DNA from 2 places in the Halomonas sp. HP20-15 genome. Region 1 is predicted to be linked to the other one. Evidence: riboswitches for the same ligand, from Rfam matches in the RefSeq annotation. Region 1 holds a riboswitch; the other holds the start of a gene.
What was found. Region 1 has a riboswitch for thiamine pyrophosphate ahead of thiC (phosphomethylpyrimidine synthase ThiC). Riboswitches for the same ligand answer to the same signal wherever they lie in the genome.

Region 1 (9,877 bases):
CTCGCCCCGGCCTGCGAGCCCAGCGCCAGCAGCCGCGAGTCCAGCCCGCCGCGCTCGGCAATGAAGCGCCGCACCAGAAATCCCGACAGGCCGTAGCAGGCCGCCGCGACCAGACACGCCGCCGCCGCCAGCAACAGGGTGACGTCCACGGCCACCGGGCCGGTCCGAACCAGCACCGCGACGCCCGCCAAGCCCAGCGCCACCCCGCACAGCCGATCGCGGGTCATCGCCTCGTCGAACAGCGCCGCGCCGATCAATACCCCCATCAGCGGCGTGGTGGCATTGAACATCGCCGAGTAACCGGCCGGCAGGGTCTGGGCGGCCAGGCAGAACATCGCGAACGGTACCCCCGAATTGACCATGCCGATCGCCAGCGTCGCCCGCGCCTTGCCCTGGAAGCGCCACTTCACCCGCCACAGGGCGAGAATCGCCAGCAACCCCAGCATGGCCAGAAAGACCCGAAAGAAGGCCGTGACGAACGATCCCAGTTCCGGCGCGGCGATGCGCATGAACAGAAAGCTCGCGCCCCACAGGGCGGACAGCAGCAACAGACGTAGCGTGGAATCGAGAGGCATGGCGGACGCTCGGGTGGTTATTCGGTAGCGATTCTAGCGCGCCATAGAGCCGCCGTCCGGCTGTTTTCGGACGCCGAGTTTCGGACGCCGTGTATCGGACGCCGTGTATCGAACGCCGAGTCCCCAACACGCTCGAGACGGATCTTGCTTGACCGCCGCCGCGGCGTTACCCACACTGCCGACTGTGCGGGCGCGTTCCCGCACACGCTTGACGGGGTGCCGGTGAAACCGGCTGAGATCGCCATCGAACGAGGCATGGCGGATCCCGAAGAACCTGATCCGGGTGATTTCTCATGATGAGAAAGTGTACCGGCGTAGGGATCAAGCAATGGCCGGCCCGCTTCGATGCTCCCTCTGCCGCGCCATTCTGGCTCCCGCCGCTGCCCCTCCGGATCGCCGTTACGCTCGGAGCATGCATGGGCTACCGCTTCACCGATCTGATCAGTGCCTGCCGGAATGACTGGCGCGCCTACATCGAACACGACTTCGTCCGCCAGCTGGGGCAAGCCACGCTTGGCGATGGCGCCTTTCGCCATTATCTCGAGCAGGACTACCTGTTCCTGATCCATTTCGCCCGCGCCTATGCCCTGGCGGCCTACAAGAGCCGCACGCTGGCCGATCTGCGCCAGGCTTACGACGGGCTCAGGACCATCCTCGACGTCGAACTCGACCTGCACCTCGGCTATTGCCGCGAATGGGGAATCAGCGAGGACGACCTGGCCAGGCTGCCCGAAGCCCGCGCCACGCTGGCCTACACCCGCTATGTATTGGATGCCGGCAGCCGCGGCGACCTGCTCGACCTTCACGTCGCCCTGGCGCCGTGTCTGATCGGCTACGGCGAGATCGCCAACTGGCTCGAGGCCCAGCCGTTCACATGCCATGACGGCAACCCTTATGCCGACTGGATCGCCATGTACGCCGGCGACGACTTTCAGCAGGCCATGCAGGCCGAGATCGCCTGGCTGGACGAGCGCCTCGCCACGCTCGATGCCGCGCGCTTCGCGCAACTCGTCACGATCTTTCGTGACGCCACCCGACTGGAGATCGACTTCTGGCAGATGGGCCTGGATCAGTCCTTCTGAGTCCATCCGCCGCACGCCGGGCACCGATGACTGCCCGGTAAATCCGGCGCCGCCTGGCGGTGCCATCGCTTGACGGGGTGCCGGTGGAACCGGCTGAGATCACTCTACGGCGCGGCAATTGCCGGGTCGTCACGGTGGGGCCCGTTGAACCTGACCTGGCTAATTCCCGATCATGGGGAGCGAACCAGCGTAGGGATCAAGCGACACGCAGGCCGCCACTGACGCACCCCTGCCGCTGTCCTCCTCCGCTGTCCTCCCTGACTATCGCTCAATGGGAGAACGACTGTGGCAAAGACCGATCACTTCCTGGCCGAAACGGCCCGCGTGGACGAAGCGGCTATCCAGGCCCTGCCCGGCTCGCGCAAGGTCCATGTCGAGGGCACACGAGCCGACATCCGCGTGCCGTTTCGCGAGATCAGCCTCTCGCCGACCCGCACCTCAGGTGCCGACGAAGCGAACCCGCCGCTGCTGGTCTACGACACCTCCGGCCCCTACACCGACCCCGAGGCCCGCATCGACCTGCGCCGCGGCCTGCCCGAGCTGCGTCGCGCCTGGATCGACGAACGCGGCGACACCGAACTGCTCGACGGACCCACCTCCGAGTACGGCCGCCGCCGCGCCAACGACCCGATGCTCGCCCCGCTGCGTTTCGAGCTGACTCGCACGCCGCGCCGCGCCAAAGCAGGCCGCAACGTCACCCAGCTGCATTACGCGCGCCAGGGCGTCGTCACGCCGGAGATGGAGTTCATTGCCCTGCGCGAGAACCAGCGTCGCCAGGCACTGGGTTCGGAAGAGGTCGAACGCATCCTCGGCCACCAGCATCCCGGCCAGGGCTTCGGCGCTCGATTGCCCGACGAGATCACCCCCGAGTTCGTGCGTCGCGAAGTCGCCGAGGGTCGCGCGATCATTCCGAATAACATCAACCACCCGGAATCCGAGCCGATGATCATCGGCCGCAACTTCCTGGTGAAGATCAACGGCAACCTCGGCAACTCGGCGGTCACCTCCTCCATCGAGGACGAGGTCGACAAGATGACCTGGGGTATTCGCTGGGGCGCGGACACCATCATGGACCTCTCCACCGGCGCCAATATCCACGAGACCCGCGAGTGGATCATCCGCAACGCGCCGGTGCCGATCGGCACCGTGCCCATCTACCAGGCGCTGGAGAAGGTGGGCGGCGTGGCCGAGGACCTGACCTGGGAGGTCTTCCGCGACACCCTGATCGAGCAGGCCGAACAGGGCGTGGACTACTTCACCATCCATGCCGGCGTGCTGCTGCGCTACGTGCCGCTCACTGCCAGGCGCGTCACCGGCATCGTCTCGCGCGGCGGCTCGATCATGGCCAAGTGGTGTCTCTTTCATCATCGGGAGAGCTTCCTCTACACCCATTTCGAGGAGATCTGCGAGATCTGCAAGCGCTATGACGTGGCCTTCTCGCTGGGCGACGGCCTGCGACCGGGCTCGGTGGCCGACGCCAACGACGAGGCGCAGATGGCCGAACTCAAGACGCTGGGTGAGCTGACCCATATCGCCTGGAAGCACGACGTGCAGGTGATGATCGAGGGTCCCGGCCATGTGCCCATGCACCTGGTCAAGGAGAACATGGACAAGCAGCTCGAGTACTGCGACGAGGCGCCGTTCTACACGCTCGGCCCGCTGGTCACCGACATCGCGCCCGGCTACGACCACATCACCTCGGGCATCGGCGCGGCGATGATCGGCTGGTACGGTTGCGCAATGCTCTGCTACGTCACCCCCAAGGAGCATCTCGGCCTGCCCAACAAGGACGACGTCAAGACCGGCATCATCACCTACAAGATCGCCGCGCATGCCGCCGACCTCGCCAAGGGCCATCCCGCCGCGCAACGCCGCGACAACGCGCTGTCCAAGGCGCGCTTCGAATTTCGCTGGGAGGATCAGTTCAACCTCGGCCTCGACCCCGATACCGCGCGGGAATACCACGACGAGACGCTGCCCAAGGACTCGGCCAAGGTGGCGCACTTCTGCTCGATGTGCGGACCCAAGTTCTGCTCGATGAAGATCAGCCAGGAGGTCCGCGACTATGCAACCGAGCACGGCCTGGACGGCGACCGGGAAGCGGTGATGAAAGGCATGGAAGAGCAAGCGGAGAAGTTCCGCCGCGAGGGGGCCGAACTCTATAAGGAGGTCTGACCGTCCCGCCAGCCCTGACGACAGCGCGCCGCGCCGACCGCACCAGTCGGCGCGGCGTCTTTCGTCCGGCCACCCCGACCGCCTCGTCATAGACCCGGAAGGCGGGTTGGTTTAGCGTACCGGCGGTGACACAGCGGATAGCCAGGGTATGGAAAGGGAAATCAGATGCGCAAGACACTAGGAAGCAAGACGCTCGGCCTGCTGGTGGGTTTACTGACGCTGTCGCGGCTGGCCGCGGCCCAGGCGAGCGAATCGGTGGGCCATTACCCGTTGCCCGACTCGAGTGACATCGTCGGTCGCGTACAGACCGTCGAGACCAGCGGTGAGGAGACCCTGATCGACATCGGCCTGCGCCACGGCGTCGGCTACAACGCCATGGTCCGCGCCAACCCGGAGACCAACGTCTGGGTGCCGGGCGAAGGCACCGAGGTTGTGGTGCCCACCCGCTACATCCTGCCGCCGGGCCCGCATGAAGGCATCGTCGTCAACCTGGCCGAGATGCGCCTGTACTACTATCCTGACACGCCGCAGGGCAAGACGCCCCGCGTCGAGACCTATCCCATCGGCATCGGCCGCATGGACTGGCAGACCCCGCTCGGCCGGACGACGGTCACCGCCAAGGTCGAGAACCCCGCCTGGTACCCGCCGCAGAGCATCATCGCGGAGCGCGCCAAGCGCGGTGAGACGCTGCCCTCCGTCGTGCCGCCCGGGCCCGACAATCCGTTGGGCAAGCATGCCTTGATCCTAGACCTGCCGGGCTACCTGATCCACGGCACCAACCGCCCGGCGGGGGTCGGCATGCGCGTCTCGCACGGCTGTATCCGCATGCTGCCGGGTGACATCGCCGACCTGATCCACCGCGTGCCGGTGGGCACTCCGGTGCGGCTGGTCAAGGAGCCGGTCAAGTTCGGCTGGGACGCCGCGGGCATCCTCCACGTGCAGGCCTATCCCGCGCAGGTCGCTGCCGATGACGGCGCCGACGCACACATCGCCGAAGCCATGAACGCCGCGACTCGAGCGGCGTCAGGCCGGCGTTTCCTGGTCGACTATCGTCGCCTGAAAGAGCAGCTCGAGGCTCCCGATGGCATGCCCACCGCGCTGCTGCTCGCCGGGCGCCCCTTCCCGCTACCCGAGCCGGTATTGACGTTCTTCGAACGCGCGCAGTTGATTCCCTCGCTCTATAGCCGAGTGGCGACCAGCCCAGCCGGCAAACCTCTGATGCAACCGGAGTAGGCGCGAGCTGACCGGACCGGTACGCCGCGAACGGCAATAGTCGGGCATGAAAAAAGCCACACGCGAGCGTGTGGCTTGGTTCGGCGGCGGAGTCTTGCCGACGGCTTGTCAGCGCAACGAGGTCCACAGCACCGGCGTACCGGGTAGCTGGAAATCGATCGCCATCATCACGCTCAAGGCGGTGATGGTGAAGATCGAGAAGATGAAGACCTTCTTCGCCCATGCCTCGTCGTTCGTCGTGCGATAGCCGGCCAGCGCCATGTACAGCCAGTAGCCGCCCATCGCCGCGGCGACGATGAAGTAGCCATAACCGGCATAGCCGGCGAAGCTGAGCAGCAGCGTCGCCGCGAGGAACGCGACGATATAGCCGGCGATATAGTGCTTGGCGGTCTTCACGCCGCGGATGACCGGCAGCACCGGAATCGCTGCGGCACGATAATCCTTGAAACGGAAGATGGCGATCGCATAGGAGTGCGGCATCTGCCACAGGCAGAAGATCAGCAGCAGCGTCAGCGCACCGAGATCGAACTCGTTGCTGACCGCGCAATAGCCGACCACCGGCGGTGCCGCCCCGGACAGGCTGCCGATCAACGTGCCGTACTCGGAGTGACGCTTCAGGTAGAGGCTGTAAGCCCCCACGTAGATGGCGAAGCCGATCGCCGCGAACAGCAGGGCCGTCGGTGTGGTGCCGACGTACAGCACGCCGAAACCGGCCAGCCCCAGCAGCGTGGCGAAGATCAGCGTCGCCCCGGGCGACACCAGCCCCTGGACCAGTACCCTGTCCTGCGTGCGTTCCATCAGCCGGTCGATATCGCGATCGATATAGTTATTGAACGCACAGCCGGAGGCGATCACCAGCGCGATACCCACCACCGTGGCCAGCAGGAGCGTGAAGTCCACGCTGCCCTGCGAGGCCAGGAAGAAGCCCCCGGCCACGGAGATCAGGTTGCCGAAAATGATGCCCGGCTTGGTCAATGACAGATAGTGCTTGATCATCACGAGCGCGGCTTAGCCGGCCATCATGTTCTGGTGCAGATGCTGCATGATCCACAGCGAACCGCCGACGATCAGCCCTAGGATCACGATCGTGAACACGAATGCCGTCAGGTTCCAGCCCTCGTCCGACTTGGTGTTCATGTGCATGAACATCACCAACTGGACGAGTACCTGCAGAACCGCCATGACGATGATCGTGACGGCCGTCGTCGTGGTGCTGAAGCCGCCCAGCATGACCACGCCGAAGGCCACCAGCGTCAGCACGATCGACAGGATCAAGCCGATCACATAGGACTTGACGCTACCGTGGCTGGCGCCACTGGGTGCAGTGTGTGAGTCGCTCATGTCACAGGGCTCCCATCAGGTAGACTAGGGTGAATACGCAGATCCAGACGATATCCAGGAAGTGCCAGAACAGGCTCAGGCACATGATCCGTGGCCGGGTCACCTCGGTGAGGCCCTTGGTCGACACCTGGATGAACATGATCAGGATCCACAGCAGGCCGAAGCTCACGTGCAGACCGTGGGTACCCACCAGCGTGAAGAACGACGACAGGAAGGCGCTGCGGTCGGGGCCGTAGCCTTCATGGATCAAATGCTGGAATTCGTAGATCTCCATCCCTACGAAGCCCGCGCCGAGCAGGAAGGTGATCGCCAGCCAGGCACGCACCTGGCCCGCCTTGTCGGCGTTCATCGCCAACACGGCGATGCCGTAGGTGAAACTACTCAACAACAGCAGGAAGGTCTCGACCAGCACGAACGGCAGCTCGAAGAGTTCCTGCGATGTAGGCCCACCCGCCGTGCCCCCGTGGAGCACGGCATATGCCGCGAACAGTGACCCGAAGATCACCAAATCGCTCATCAGGTAGATCCAGAAGCCGAAGACCTTGGTGCCGGCGGCGTCGTGGTGCTCATGCTCGTGAGCATGAGCGTCGTAGTTGCTTAGAGTATCGGTAGCCATGATTTACGCCTGCACCCCCAAGTTACCGTCGTTCGTCTCGTGGCGGGCATCGCTGCCGGCTCTGGCGAGTCGTGCATGATGTTCTTTCTCGACGCGCTCGACTTCCGCTGCGGGAACGTAGTAATCGACGTCTTCATTGAAGATACGCAGCATGAAGGCGATGAACATGCCAATCGTACCCACGCCAACCAGCCACCAGATGTGCCAGACCAGCGCGAAGCCGAAGACGATGCTGAACAGACCCATGATCGGACCCGCCGCGGTGTTCTTGGGCATGTGGATAGCTTCGTAGGGCGGCTCGGACGTCATGAGATTGCCCTGCTTCTTCATTTCCCAGAAATAGTCGATGGAGTCGACCGCCGGCAGATGCGCGAAGTTGTAGTGCGGTGCAGGCGAGGACGTGGCCCATTCAAGGGTACGGGCATCCCACGGGTCGCCGGTCACATCGCGAAGTGCCTCACGGTCGCGCACACTGACTATCAGCTGGATCACCGTGCAGGCGATACCCAGCAGAACGATGAACGCACCGACCCAGGCAACCAGCATCAGCGGCAGCCAATCGGGGTTCTCGTAGGACTGCATGCGACGCACGGCGCCGAAGAAGCTCAGTACGTAGAGCGGCATGAACGCCATGTAGAAACCGACCAGCCAGCACCAGAAGCTGCGCTTGCCCCACTTCTCGTCGAGCTTGAAGCCGAACGCCTTGGGGAACCAGTAGACCAGACCGGCCATCATGCCGAACACTACGCCGCCGATGATCACGTTGTGGAAATGCGCGATCACGAACAGGCTGTTGTGCAGCACGAAGTTGGCACCCGGCACCGCCAGCATCACACCGGTCATGCCGCCCAGGGTAAAGGTGATGATGAAACCGATCGTCCACAGTACCGGCGTCGAGTATTCCAGGCGACCGCGATACATGGTGAACAGCCAGTTGAATATCTTCACCCCGGTGGGGATGGCAATGATCATCGTGGTGATGCCGAAGAAGGCGTTGACGTTGGCGCCCGCCCCCATGGTGAAGAAGTGGTGAAGCCAGACGATGAACGACAGCAGCGTGATCGCGATGGTCGCCCACACCAGGGTGTTGTAGCCGAACAGGCGCTTCTTCGAGAAGGTCGCGATGACCTCGGAGAAGACCCCGAACGCCGGCAGGATCAGGATGTAAACCTCGGGATGGCCCCAGGCCCAGATGAGGTTGACGTACATCATCTGGTTGCCGCCCATGTCATTGGTGAAGAAATGCATCCCCAAATAACGATCGAGCGTGAGCAGGGCAATGGTTGCCGTCAGAATCGGGAACGACAGGATGATCAGCACGTTGGTGCACAGCGCCGTCCAGGTGAAGATCGGCATGCGGAACAGGGTCATGCCCTTGGTGCGCATCTTCAGGATGGTCACGAAGAAGTTGATACCTGTCAGCGTGGTGCCGATCCCCGATATCTGTAGCGCCCATATCCAGTAATCGACCCCGACCCCGGGACTGTAATCGATGCCCGAAAGCGGCGCGTAGGCCAGCCAGCCGGTCTTGGCGAACTCGCCGACCACCAGCGAAATGTTGACCAGCACCACACCCGCCGCGAACAGCCAGAAACTCAGGTTGTTCATGAACGGGAAGGCGACGTCGCGCGCACCGATCTGCAACGGCACCACCAGGTTCATCAGGCCGATGACCATGGGCATGGCGACGAAGAAGATCATGATCACGCCGTGGGCGGTGAAGACCTGGTCATAGTGCTCGGGCGGCAGGTAGCCCTCCGCCCCACCGTAGGCCATCGCCTGCTGGGTACGCATCATGATGGCATCGGAGAAGCCGCGAATCAGCATGACCAGCGCGACCAGGAAGTACATGATGCCGAGTTTCTTGTGATCGATGGAGGTGATCCACTCACTCCACAGATATCCCCACTTCTTGAAGTAGGTTATTCCCCCGACGAGAGCCGCACCGCCAATCGCCATGACGATGGCAACGACCATAATGATCGGCTCATGGTAGGGAATAGCCTCTAGGCTAAGTTTTCCGAACATAATGTTACTCCGCTGCCTCTGCGCTCATGGGCTTACCGCTGTGCTCGCCTTGACCTTGCTCACCGTGACCTTCGCTGGCGGAGGCGCCGTGTTCACCGTGTGCGCCATGACCGTCACCGGGCCCACCGCTGCCACCGTGGAAGCTGGCGATGACCTGGTCATAGAGATCCGCCGGCACATCCGAGAAGTACTCGACCGGATGATCGATGCTCGGCTCCGCCAATTCGTTATAGCTCTTGGGGAACGAAAGCGAATCGGGCGACTGGCGAACCTCGTCGACCCACGCCTCGAACTCCTGCTGCGAGGTGACATGCGCATCGAAGATCATCTCGGAGAAGCCGGCACCGCTGTAGTTGGTGGTGCGCCCGCCATAGACGCCCTGTTCGTCGCCGATCAGATAGACGTCGTTGTCCATACCCGCCATGGCGTAGATCTGGCTGCCGAGGCGAGGAATCATGAACGAGTTCATCACCGAGCCCGAGGTCACCCGGAAATGCACCGGCGTATCGACGGGAAAGACGACCTCGTTGACGGTAGCGATGCCCTGGTCCGGATAGATGAACAGCCACTTCCAGTCCAGCGAGACGACATCGATTTCCATCGTCTCGGACTCGTCGGCGATCGGCTTGTGCGGGTCGTACTCATGCGAGGTCTGCCAGGTGAGGATCGCCAGGAACAGGATGATCACGCTGGGGATCAACCAGACGACCACCTCGATCTTGTTCGAGTGGGCCCAGTCCGGCGAATACTTGGCTTCGAGATTGGTACGACGGTAGTGCCAGCCGAAGACGATGGTCATCACGATGACCGGAATGACCACGATCAGC
Region 2 (9,877 bases), on a different contig from region 1:
GGTCATATCCTGTTGACCGGCTCCGCCGCGGGCCGGACGACGATCCCCGGTTCGATGTACAGCGCCAGCAAGTGGGCGGTGACGGGCATCGGGTACAACCTGCGCGAGGAGCTGCGCGGCACCGGCATCCGCGTCACGCTGATCGAGCCCGGCATGGTCGACACACCGTTCTTCGACCAGGCCCCCGAGCAGGCCCTGGCCGATCGCGACATCGCCAATGCGGTGATGTATGCCATCGGCCAGCCCCAGCACGTCGACGTCAACGAGATTCTGGTGCGTCCCACGCCGCCACGCGACGAGAATTGACGCATGGCGACGGCGCCGACCGAGAGCGCAAAAAAAGCCCGCAAAAAACCTCGAATTTACACTGGTCGCGCGGGCAAAAATTGCGCATGCTTGAGGGGTCCGATTGTCACTTCTGGAGCCTCATGGACGCGGTACGACAAACCGGCAACTGTGCCTCACGTGCGCAGTGCCATCCCAACCGGGACTTCGATGTTCGAGATATGGAGCATCGCACCCGGCTGATGCGCGTAGTCACTCGCCGCATCGCCCTTTCTGAACTCGGTAACCGTGAAATCGCCCGGCGCGCCGGTATCCCCACTCAACGCATCAGCGACCTGCTCGCCGGTCGGCTGGAGCATTTTTCCGCCGACGATCTCCAGGCGATCCGCGATCGCGTGGAAAGCGTCGTCGACGATAGCGAGCCCGCCCCGAGCGTAGCCACGGTCAGGACTACGCCACCCTAGCGCCATCGCCAGCTTGCTACAGCTCGACCTCGAACGCTTGGCCTCGCACTCAGAGCGGCAGATGGATGATCGCGCCGCGCAGCCCTCGCTCGTCCAACCATAGCTTGCCGAGCGTGATGGGTAGCCGAAAGCGACGCCGTCCGGCGCCGCCGGGGTTGAACAGCAGCCGACCGTCGCGCCATTCGTTGCGCGGCTTGTGGGAATGGCCATGCAGCACGGCTTCGCAGGTCGTGGCGGTGTCGAAGTCGGCGATGTCGTGAACCAGATGCAGGCGGCGGCCGTTGACGACGAGATCCTGGGTTTGAGGTAGCCGTTCGGCCCACGGCTGGGTATCGATGTTGCCGCGCACGACGTACAACGGCGCGATCGCCGCCAGGCGCTCGAGGATCGCCTCGTCGCCGACATCGCCGAGGTGCACGATCGCCTCGCAGTCGGCCAGCAGCGTCAGCGCCTCCGGACGCAGCTGACCGTGGGTGTCGGCGATCACGCCCAGCGCCGAGCCGATCGTCAGCGTCGGCACCTCGCCCGCGGCCATCGTCTACTCCGGCAGGTCCGTCACCGCCCCTCGCGAGGCCGAACTCACGGTGCGCGCATACTTGGCCAGCACCCCGCGCCGATAACGCGGCTCGGGCTGACGCCAGGCCGCCCGGCGCAGTTCGAACTCGTCGTGACTGAGCGCGACGTTGATGATGTCGGCCTCGGCATCGATGGTGATCTCGTCGCCATCCTCGATGAGTGCGATGGGCCCGCCGTTGAACGCCTCCGGCGAGACATGGCCGACCACGAAACCGTGGCTGCCGCCGGAAAAGCGTCCATCGGTGATCAAGGCCACCTGATCGCCCAGCCCGCGACCCATGATCGCCGAGGTCGGGGTCAGCATCTCGCGCATGCCCGGCCCGCCGCGCGGCCCCTCGTAGCGGATCACCACCACGTCGCCGGCGATCACGGTGCCGTCGTTGATGCGGGCCTGGGCCTCCTCCTCGGAACCGAACACCCGCGCGCGGCCGGTGAAGCGCGTGCCCTCCTTGCCGGTGATCTTGGCCACCGCCCCCTCCGGCGCCAGGTTGCCATGCAGGATGCGCAGATGGCTCTGCGCCTTGATCGGCGCATCGAGCGCCGCGATGATCCGCTGATCCTCCGGGTACGGCGCGACCTCGGCCAGGTTCTCGGCCAGCGTGCGACCGGTCACCGTCAGGCATTCGCCGTGCAGCAAGCCGGCCTCGAGCAGCGTCTTCATCAACGGCTGGATGCCGCCGATCGCCACCAGCTCGCTCATCATGTAGTGGCCGCTGGGCCGCAGGTCGGCGAGTACCGGCACGCGCTGGCCGATCCGCGTGAAATCGTCCACCTCGAGCTCGACTCCGATGGCACTGGCCATGGCCAGCAGATGCAGTACCGCATTGGTCGAGCCGCCCAGTGCAATGACCACGGTGATGGCGTTCTCGAACGCCTCGCGGGTCATGATGTCGCTGGGCTTGATATCACGCTCGAGCAGCGCGAGCACCGCCGCTCCGGCGGCGCGGCTGTCGTCGCGCTTGGTATCGGAGACGGCGTTCTGCGCCGAGGAATTGGGCAGGCTCATGCCCAGCGCCTCGATCGCCGAGGCCATGGTGTTGGCGGTGTACATGCCGCCGCAGGCGCCCGGCCCGGGAATCGCCGTCTCCTCGATCTGCTTGAGCTCGATGCGATCGATATCGCCGCGCGAGTGGGCCCCCATCGCCTCGAACACCGAGACGATGTCGGTATGGTTCGCGCCCGGCAGGATGGTCCCGCCGTAGACGAACACGCTGGGCCGATCGAGGCGCGCCAGGCCGATCATGCAGCCCGGCATGTTCTTGTCGCAGCCGCCGATCGCCACGACTCCGTCGAAGCCCTCGCAACCGGCCACCGTCTCGATCGAGTCGGCGATCACCTCGCGCGAGACCAGCGAATACTTCATGCCCTCGGTGCCGTTGGCGATCCCGTCCGAGATGGTGATGGTATTGAACACCACGCCCTTGCCGCCGGCCTCGTCGGCCCCAGCCCGCGACTGCTCGGCGAGTTCGTCGATATGACTGTTGCAGGGCGTGACCTGGCTACCGGTGGAGGCGATGCCCACCTGGGGCTTGCGGAAATCGTCGTCGCCGAAACCCACCGCGCGCAGCATCGCGCGGCTGGCCGACTTGCCCGGACCGTCGACGACCGGGCTCGAATAGCGACGACGCGGGTCGGCGGGGGATTCATCACTCATCACGGCTACTCCCTGGACTGGTCATGTGGCTGGTCTGTTGCGACATTGCATCACAACAGACTAGCCGACTCAGTCTGAAAGCGCGGCGCCGCGCTTGCAAACCGCCTCCCGCCATTCGGCTTTCGCACCCGATCGGGTCACGAACGCAGCGGCTCGCTTCACTGGGTCGACAACGCCCTCACCGGCCGTACCCAGGCTACCGCCAAGCTGACCACTGCCGACGCCGTCAGCGCGCCCAGAAACGGCGCCAGCGTCGGCGCGCCGCCGGGAAAGCTCGTCGCCAACAGGCCGCCCGCCAGGCTGCCCTGGGCGACCCAGCCGGGCAACACCGCGCCGCCCAGCCCGGCCAGCCCGCCGGCCACCGCCGCCGTGGTGCTCATCCGCGACCAGAGTCCCAACAGCACGGGCACCACCGCCGTGGCACACAACAGATCGGCGACCAGGAACAGTCGCAGCACCGACACGCCCTGCAGCGCCACCAGCATCGCCGGGACCATCAGCGCCAGGGTGATCCAGCGCGCCCCGCCCAGCGACAACCCTCGCCGGCCGAGGCTTTCGCCCTCGCCGACCAGCAGCGAGGCGATGCCGTTCTGCAGGGTATCGACGCTCGAGGCGACCAGCGTCACCGCCAGTATCAGCGCCAGCAGGCTCAGCCAGCCCGGGGCGCCGTGCAGCAGGGCGAAGAACGGCATCGGCGGCTCGCCGAGTCGAACCCCGCTCAACGCCGCGAGGATCCCCAGCCCACCGATGACGGCAACCACCACCACCGTCGTCACGCCACCCAACACGGCACCGCGCCCCAGCGCGGCGGCGTCGCGGGCCGCCCAGACACGCTGCCAGTAGCCCTGGTGGAACAGGTTGGCCGCGGTCACCGCGATCACCAGCGTCACCGCCACGCTCAGCGCATCGCCGAAGGCGATGTCGGGCAGCGCGGCCGAGGCCGGTAGCGCCGGCATCCGCGCCAGCGCCACCCCGCCGACGACCAGCAGCAGCGCGCTCAGCAGCAACGCCTGCCAGCGGTCGGTAACCAGGCTCGCCCGCAGTCCGCCCCAGGCGGTGTAGGCCAGCGTGGTCACCGCCACGGCGACGATCGCCACGCTGCCCGACAACGGCGAGAGCAACTCGGTGATTCCGCCGATGGCGCTCAGCTCGGCGGCCAGGAAGCAGGCCATATAGAGTATCGAGATCAGCGCCACGTAGCGGCGCACGCCGGTACCGAAGCGCGCCGCGGCGAACTCGCCGATGCTGCGCCCCTCGGGCAGGCGGCGGCGGATCGCCGGACCGCAAAGTGCCAGCACGATGAATGGCAACGCCGAGCCGATGGCGTAGCCGGCCAGCGCCACCGGGCCGACGAAGGCCCCCACTTCCGGCGGGGCAAAGAGAATCCACGCGCCCATCCCCGAGGCCAGGAACGACAGCCCCAGCGTGGTGGCCGGCTGCGAGTTGCGCGCGGTCATGTAATCGTCGAGCGGATCGCCCGCGCGGATCGCGCGCAGGCCGAGAATGGCAAACAACAGCAACGCCGCACCGAGCGCGGCCAGGGTCGCGTATAGCATGTCGCACTTCCTCCGCCGGCATTAACCGGATCAGGTTCCAGGGTCAGCGCTTTGTGAAAGCCGCACTCTCAGCCCGCCCATTGGGCAGGACTCCCCTGGCGACAGTGAATGAGTGTAGGTATGTCGATTAAAGGTTAACGGCATAGCGCCGATAACCCAAGTTATGGCAAATTGTCGACGCATCGGCTTTGCCGGACAAGGCACCCGGCTTGGCGATGCTGCGGGAATCGCCTGGTCAATGTAGCAATCAATGGTCTGAAACGACGACACAACAACGAAGAATAACGCAGACATAGGGTCCTAGCGCCATGCCTTACCACGAAGCCAACGAGCATGCCCCCGGCCGGCTGCATGCGCTCTTCACCGACCCCTATCAGGCGTTCGGCAATCACGTCCATGCACGCTGGGACAACCTGCCGGTCGCTCTGCATGCCCTGCTCGACCGCCCGGTGGCCGCGGACGTACTGAAAGCTCGGGTGATCCACGGTTGGGAAAACGGCAACTTCCAGCTCGGCGAGCTCAATCATAGCGACCATGCCCTGCGCCGCCTCGCCGACCTGCGCCACGTCGAGGCTCGTTACCGCCAGGCGCGAAGCGACGGCCAGGCGCTGCCCAGCGACGACCGCTCGCTGCTCGAAAGGCCGCTGGACGATGCCATTGCCCAGGCCGAGCAGGCCGGCCAGTCGATAGACGACCTGACCCGCAATACCCCGGCGCGCTGGCCCACGTTCGAGCAGGGGCTGTTTCTCTACACCTTCTTCAAGATCTATCACCGCCTTACCTACGGCGAAGACGACGCCTACCGCTCGATCCGCTGCCTGGCGGCGCGCGGCCTGTACGAAGTCCACGAGTTCCATCTCGAAGAGGGCGAGTTCGCCATCGTCACGCCCGCCGAGGACGAGCCGCAGGCCACGACCCTGCTGATCCTCCACGAAAGCCAGCTCGAGCCGGTCAGCCAACTCCTGCAGACGTGCCGGATCTTCTAGGCGTATAGCCTTCGGCTTGCCCTAGGCGCGTTCACTCGAGTCCTGCGCGCAAAAATGGCGCGTCACGATGCGGTTGCGTTGCCGGGCCTTGGCCTCGTACATCGCCTGGTCGGCCTGCAAGTAGAGCGAATCCGCATCGACGATGCAGGCGAAATCCTCGCAGGCGACCAGGCCGAACGACGCCGTCACCACCCCAAGTTCCGAAGCGCGATGCGCAATGGCGAGTCGTTCGAGCGACTCGCGAAACCGCTCCAGCTCCTGATAGCCCGCCTCGCAGGAGTCGGCTTCCAGCAGTAGGCCGAACTCCTCGCCGCCGAGCCGGAACAGCTGATCGCCGGGGCGCTGGAAGCGCTCCGTGAGCAGTTCGGCGACCCGCACCAATACCGCGTCGCCGGCCTGATGGCCGTAGGTATCGTTGTAGGCCTTGAAGGCGTCGATATCCATCACCGCGAACAGCAACGGCCGACCGGTGCAGCGTCGATACTCGAGCTCCGCCTCGAGCCGCGCGCCGAACTGGCGGCGGTTGAAAAGCCCGGTGAGCGGATCGGTGCGCGCCAGGCTGGCGAGCTTTCGGTTGGCCCGCTCGAGTTCCCGGGTGCGCGCCACGACCTGCTCCTCGAGCCGCTGATTGGCGATGCGCTGCATGTCGTGGGTGGCGCGTTCGGCGCTGAGCTTGTCGTTCTTGAGCTGATTGATCTTCCAGGCCAGCCCCAGCGACAGCAGCATGAACTCGAGCCCCGAGCCCACCTGCACGGCGTATTCCGTGACCACATTGTAGGGCAGTACGCCGGCCACCCGCAGGAAGTACAACGAGATCCCGACCAGCAACACGCACCAGGCCACCAGATAGATTCGCGCCAGCACCTCGCCGCGACAGCTTCGCCAGACGGCGACGCCGAGCCACAGCGTGGAGAGCACGATGAAACCGGGAATCATTACCCGAAATACCCAGGCGTAATGCCCCCACAACGCCGGCAGCGCACTCAGCAGGCATAGCGCCGCCAGGCCTTGCAGCCCCCGGGACAGGCGTGGCACATGTCGGCGCAGGTTGAGATAGCTGTCGCTGAACAGGGTCAGGGTGAGCGCGAACAGGCCGATGTTGAGCGGCACCAACTGGTTGTTGAACGTCGGCCACTGCGGCCACCAATACTGAAAGGCGAAGCCGCGCGCGGTGAACATCAGCACGAAGAAAGTGCCCAGATAAGCCGCGTAAAGCAGCAGGGTGTGCTCACGCAGCGCCAGATAAAGCAGGAAGTTATAGGCCAGTAGCGCCAGCAACGCGCCGAAGTAGAGGCTGAAGGCCATAAGTTCGCGCTGGGCCTTGGCCAGGAAACCGGCATCGTCCATCAGGTAGAGCGGCGTGGCGTCAAAGAGCCCGTCGTGGCTATCCAGGCGCAGGATGACGCTGCGAGTCTCGCCGGGAGGCAGCGAAATCGGCAGCACGAAGGTGCGGTGCACTACCGGGCGCGAGCCGAAGGCGCGCCGATCCCCGGTCCGCCAGGATTTCACGATGGTACCGGCGGGATCGGCCACCCAGGCATCCAGATAGTCGTGCAGCGGCATCGCCAGCTCCAGCAGGCGTCGCGCCGGCGCCGAGGTATCGTTGGTGAGTTCGAAGCGCACCCACCAGGCCGACTCGGAGAAGCTGAAGTTGAGGGTCTCCTGCCTGGAGGGCCGCCAGGGCAAGCGCTCGCCGCCGGTCAGCAGCGCGTCGATGTCGTAGATCCGCTCGGCATCCTCGAGCAGGCTCACCCGCGGGCTCAGGTTGAGCTCGCGCGGGGCGTCGGCTATCGCGATCGCCCCGTGGGCCGGCGAGGTCGTCAGACACAGCAGCGCCAACCAGCACAGCGCAAGCGTCAATGATGGCAACGAAAGAGGACTACGGCTCACGACGGCTCCGCGCAAACGATCAAGGCGTCACCAGTCTATCCTGTTTTCCCATCCGCTCCGGTCGGCGCTTTTTCACTCTTCTCAACGCAAGCGGCCCCGCCTCTGGCGAGGCGGGGCCGTGTCGACGCGCCTTCTTACTCAGCCCATCGAGATGGTGCTGTTGATCCCCGAGGAGACGTTTTCAGGCTCGAACCAGCGTGCGGTGACGGTCTTGGTCTGGGTCCAGAACTGGACCGCCTGCTTGCCGTTGGGCCCCAGGTCGCCGAGCTTCGAGGCCCGCGAACCGGTGAAGCTGAAATACGCCACCGGCACCGGGATCGGCACGTTGATGCCCACCTGGCCGACGTCGATGTCGCTCTCGAAGCGCTTAGCCACCCAGCCGGAGTTGGTGAAGATCGAGGTGCCGTTGCCGTTGGGGTTGGCGTTGATGAATGCGATGGCGTCGTCCAGCGTGTCGACGCCGACCACGCAGAGCACCGGGCCGAAGATCTCCTCGCGATAGATGGCCATCTGCGCGTTCACGTCGCTGAAGATGGTCGGCCCGACGAAGTTGCCGTCCGGATAGCCGTCGACGCTCAGGCCACGGCCGTCGAGCCTGAGCGTGGCCCCCTCCGCCTCGCCCTTGTCGATCAGCGACACCACCCGGTCGCGCGCCGCCGGCGACACCAGCGGGCCCAGGTCGGCGTCGCGCTGGGTGCCGGGGCCGACCTTCATGGCGCGGGATTTCTCGACGATCTCGTCGAGCCACTCGCGCGCCTCGCCGACCAGCACCAGCACCGAGTTGGCCATGCAGCGCTGGCCGGCCGCGCCGAACGCCGAGCCCAGCAGGTTGTTGATCGCCTGGCTGCGATTGGCGTCGGGCATCACCACGCAATGGTTCTTGGCGCCCATCATCGCCTGCACGCGCTTGCCGGCGGCTCCGGCGCGGGCGTGGATCTGGGTGCCGACGTGGGTCGAGCCGATGAACGACACGGCCTTGATGTCCGGATGGTCGCACAACCGGTTGGCGACCGCGGGCCCGCCATGCACGACATTGAGCACGCCGGGCGGCACGCCGGCCTCGTGGGCCAGCTCGACCAGCCGCATGGTCGACGACGGGTCCTGCTCGGAGGGCTTGAGGACGAAGGTATTGCCGGTGGCAATAGCCAGCGGAAACATGAAGCACGGCAGCATGATCGGGAAGTTGAACGCGGTGATCCCGGCGCCCACCCCCAGCGGCTGGTTGAGCGAATAGACGTTGACGTCGCTCGCGGCGTTCTCGGCGATCTCGCCGAGCTGCAGCGAGGTGATCGAACAGGCGTGCTCGACCACCTCCAGGCCGCGCCCCACCTCGCCCTCGGCGTCGGGCAGGGTCTTGCCGTGCTCCTCGGTGATCAACGCGGCCAGCTCACTGGTGTGCTCGCGGATCAGCGCCTGGAAGGCGAGCATGATGCGCATGCGCTTGGCCAGCGGCACCTTGCGCCAGGTCTTGAAGGCGGCCTGGGCGCTGGCCACCGCGCGATCGACCTCCTCGACGCTGCAAAACGGCACCCGGGCGACGACCTTCTGGGTCGCGGGATCTATCACATCGCGCCATTCACCGGACTGCGACGGCGTGGGTTTGCCATCGATATAGAGGGCGATATCTCGGACGGACATGCGGGCGGCTCCTGTTGTGATTATTGATCTCGTTAGCGGTCGTCGCCCCGGCGCGCCTGGCCGTTCTTGATGCCGCGAGGCGCAACCGGAGAAGATTTCGCTAGCGTTCGTGCTATGGCTAGTTTACGCGCACGGCAACCCTACACAACGCCCGCCCGCGTACGACTTTTGTCCCGCCTCAGGTACCGCAAAAGGTGCGAAATACCTGCTCGCTGGGCGCGGCGGGCAGCGCGTACTCTTCGCGTCCCGGCTGATCCTCGAAGGGCTTGGCGAGCACCTCGCGCAGCGTCTCGAAGGGCCGGAAGTCGCCGTCGTCCGCCGCCGTCAGCGCCTCCTGAACGCGGTGATTGCGCGGGATGTACTTGGGATTGACCGCCCGCATGCGCCGGGCGATCTCGTCGGGACCGGCCGCTTCCCGGGTCAGTCGCTCACGCCACCGGGCGAGCCAGGCCTGGATCGGCTCGCTGCGTTCGAACAGTTCGTAAAGCGCCGGCTCGGCATCGACCGAGGCCGCCACGTCGCCGAGTTGCCGAAAGGTCAGGGTGAAGTCGGCGCGCCCCGCCCGCATCGTCTCGAGCAGCGCGTCGATGAGTTCGCCGTCGCCCTCCTCCTCGCCGGTCAGGCCGAGCTTGGCGCGCATCACCGCGAGTTTCTCGGCCTCGAAGCGCCCCGGATAGGTCTCGATCACCTTGGTGGCCTTGGCGATGGCCTGTTCCTGGTCCTCGTCGATCAACGGCAACAGCGTCTCGGCCAGCCGCGCCAGGTTCCACTGGCCGATACCCGGCTGGTTGCCGTAGGCGTAGCGCCCACCCTCGTCGATGGAACTGA

Region 2: linked by a shared signal. The riboswitch ahead of R6258_RS12700 (sodium:solute symporter family transporter) and the one ahead of thiC (phosphomethylpyrimidine synthase ThiC) in region 1 are both predicted to bind thiamine pyrophosphate.

Annotation. Positions count from the first base shown of each region.
Region 1 covers NZ_JAWQLY010000012.1:41,383-51,259, forward strand. The annotation lists gene R6258_RS15200 (DMT family transporter) at 1-575, opposite strand, end outside; TPP riboswitch at 778-913, shown strand; gene tenA (thiaminase II) at 992-1,657, shown strand; TPP riboswitch at 1,721-1,870, shown strand; gene thiC (phosphomethylpyrimidine synthase ThiC) at 1,943-3,832, shown strand; gene R6258_RS15215 (L,D-transpeptidase family protein) at 3,998-5,065, shown strand; gene cyoE (heme o synthase) at 5,174-6,061, opposite strand; gene cyoD (cytochrome o ubiquinol oxidase subunit IV) at 6,074-6,406, opposite strand; gene R6258_RS15230 (cytochrome o ubiquinol oxidase subunit III) at 6,408-7,022, opposite strand; gene cyoB (cytochrome o ubiquinol oxidase subunit I) at 7,026-9,050, opposite strand; gene cyoA (ubiquinol oxidase subunit II) at 9,055-9,877, opposite strand, start outside.
Region 2 covers NZ_JAWQLY010000009.1:16,986-26,862, reverse strand. The annotation lists gene R6258_RS12720 (SDR family oxidoreductase) at 1-306, shown strand, start outside; gene R6258_RS12715 (XRE family transcriptional regulator) at 429-749, shown strand; gene R6258_RS12710 (metallophosphoesterase family protein) at 799-1,284, opposite strand; gene ilvD (dihydroxy-acid dehydratase) at 1,288-2,979, opposite strand; gene R6258_RS12700 (sodium:solute symporter family transporter) at 3,138-4,535, opposite strand; TPP riboswitch at 4,525-4,642, opposite strand; gene R6258_RS12695 (hypothetical protein) at 4,844-5,521, shown strand; gene R6258_RS12690 (diguanylate cyclase) at 5,543-7,411, opposite strand; gene R6258_RS12685 (CoA-acylating methylmalonate-semialdehyde dehydrogenase) at 7,550-9,049, opposite strand; gene R6258_RS12680 (protein adenylyltransferase SelO) at 9,228-9,877, opposite strand, start outside.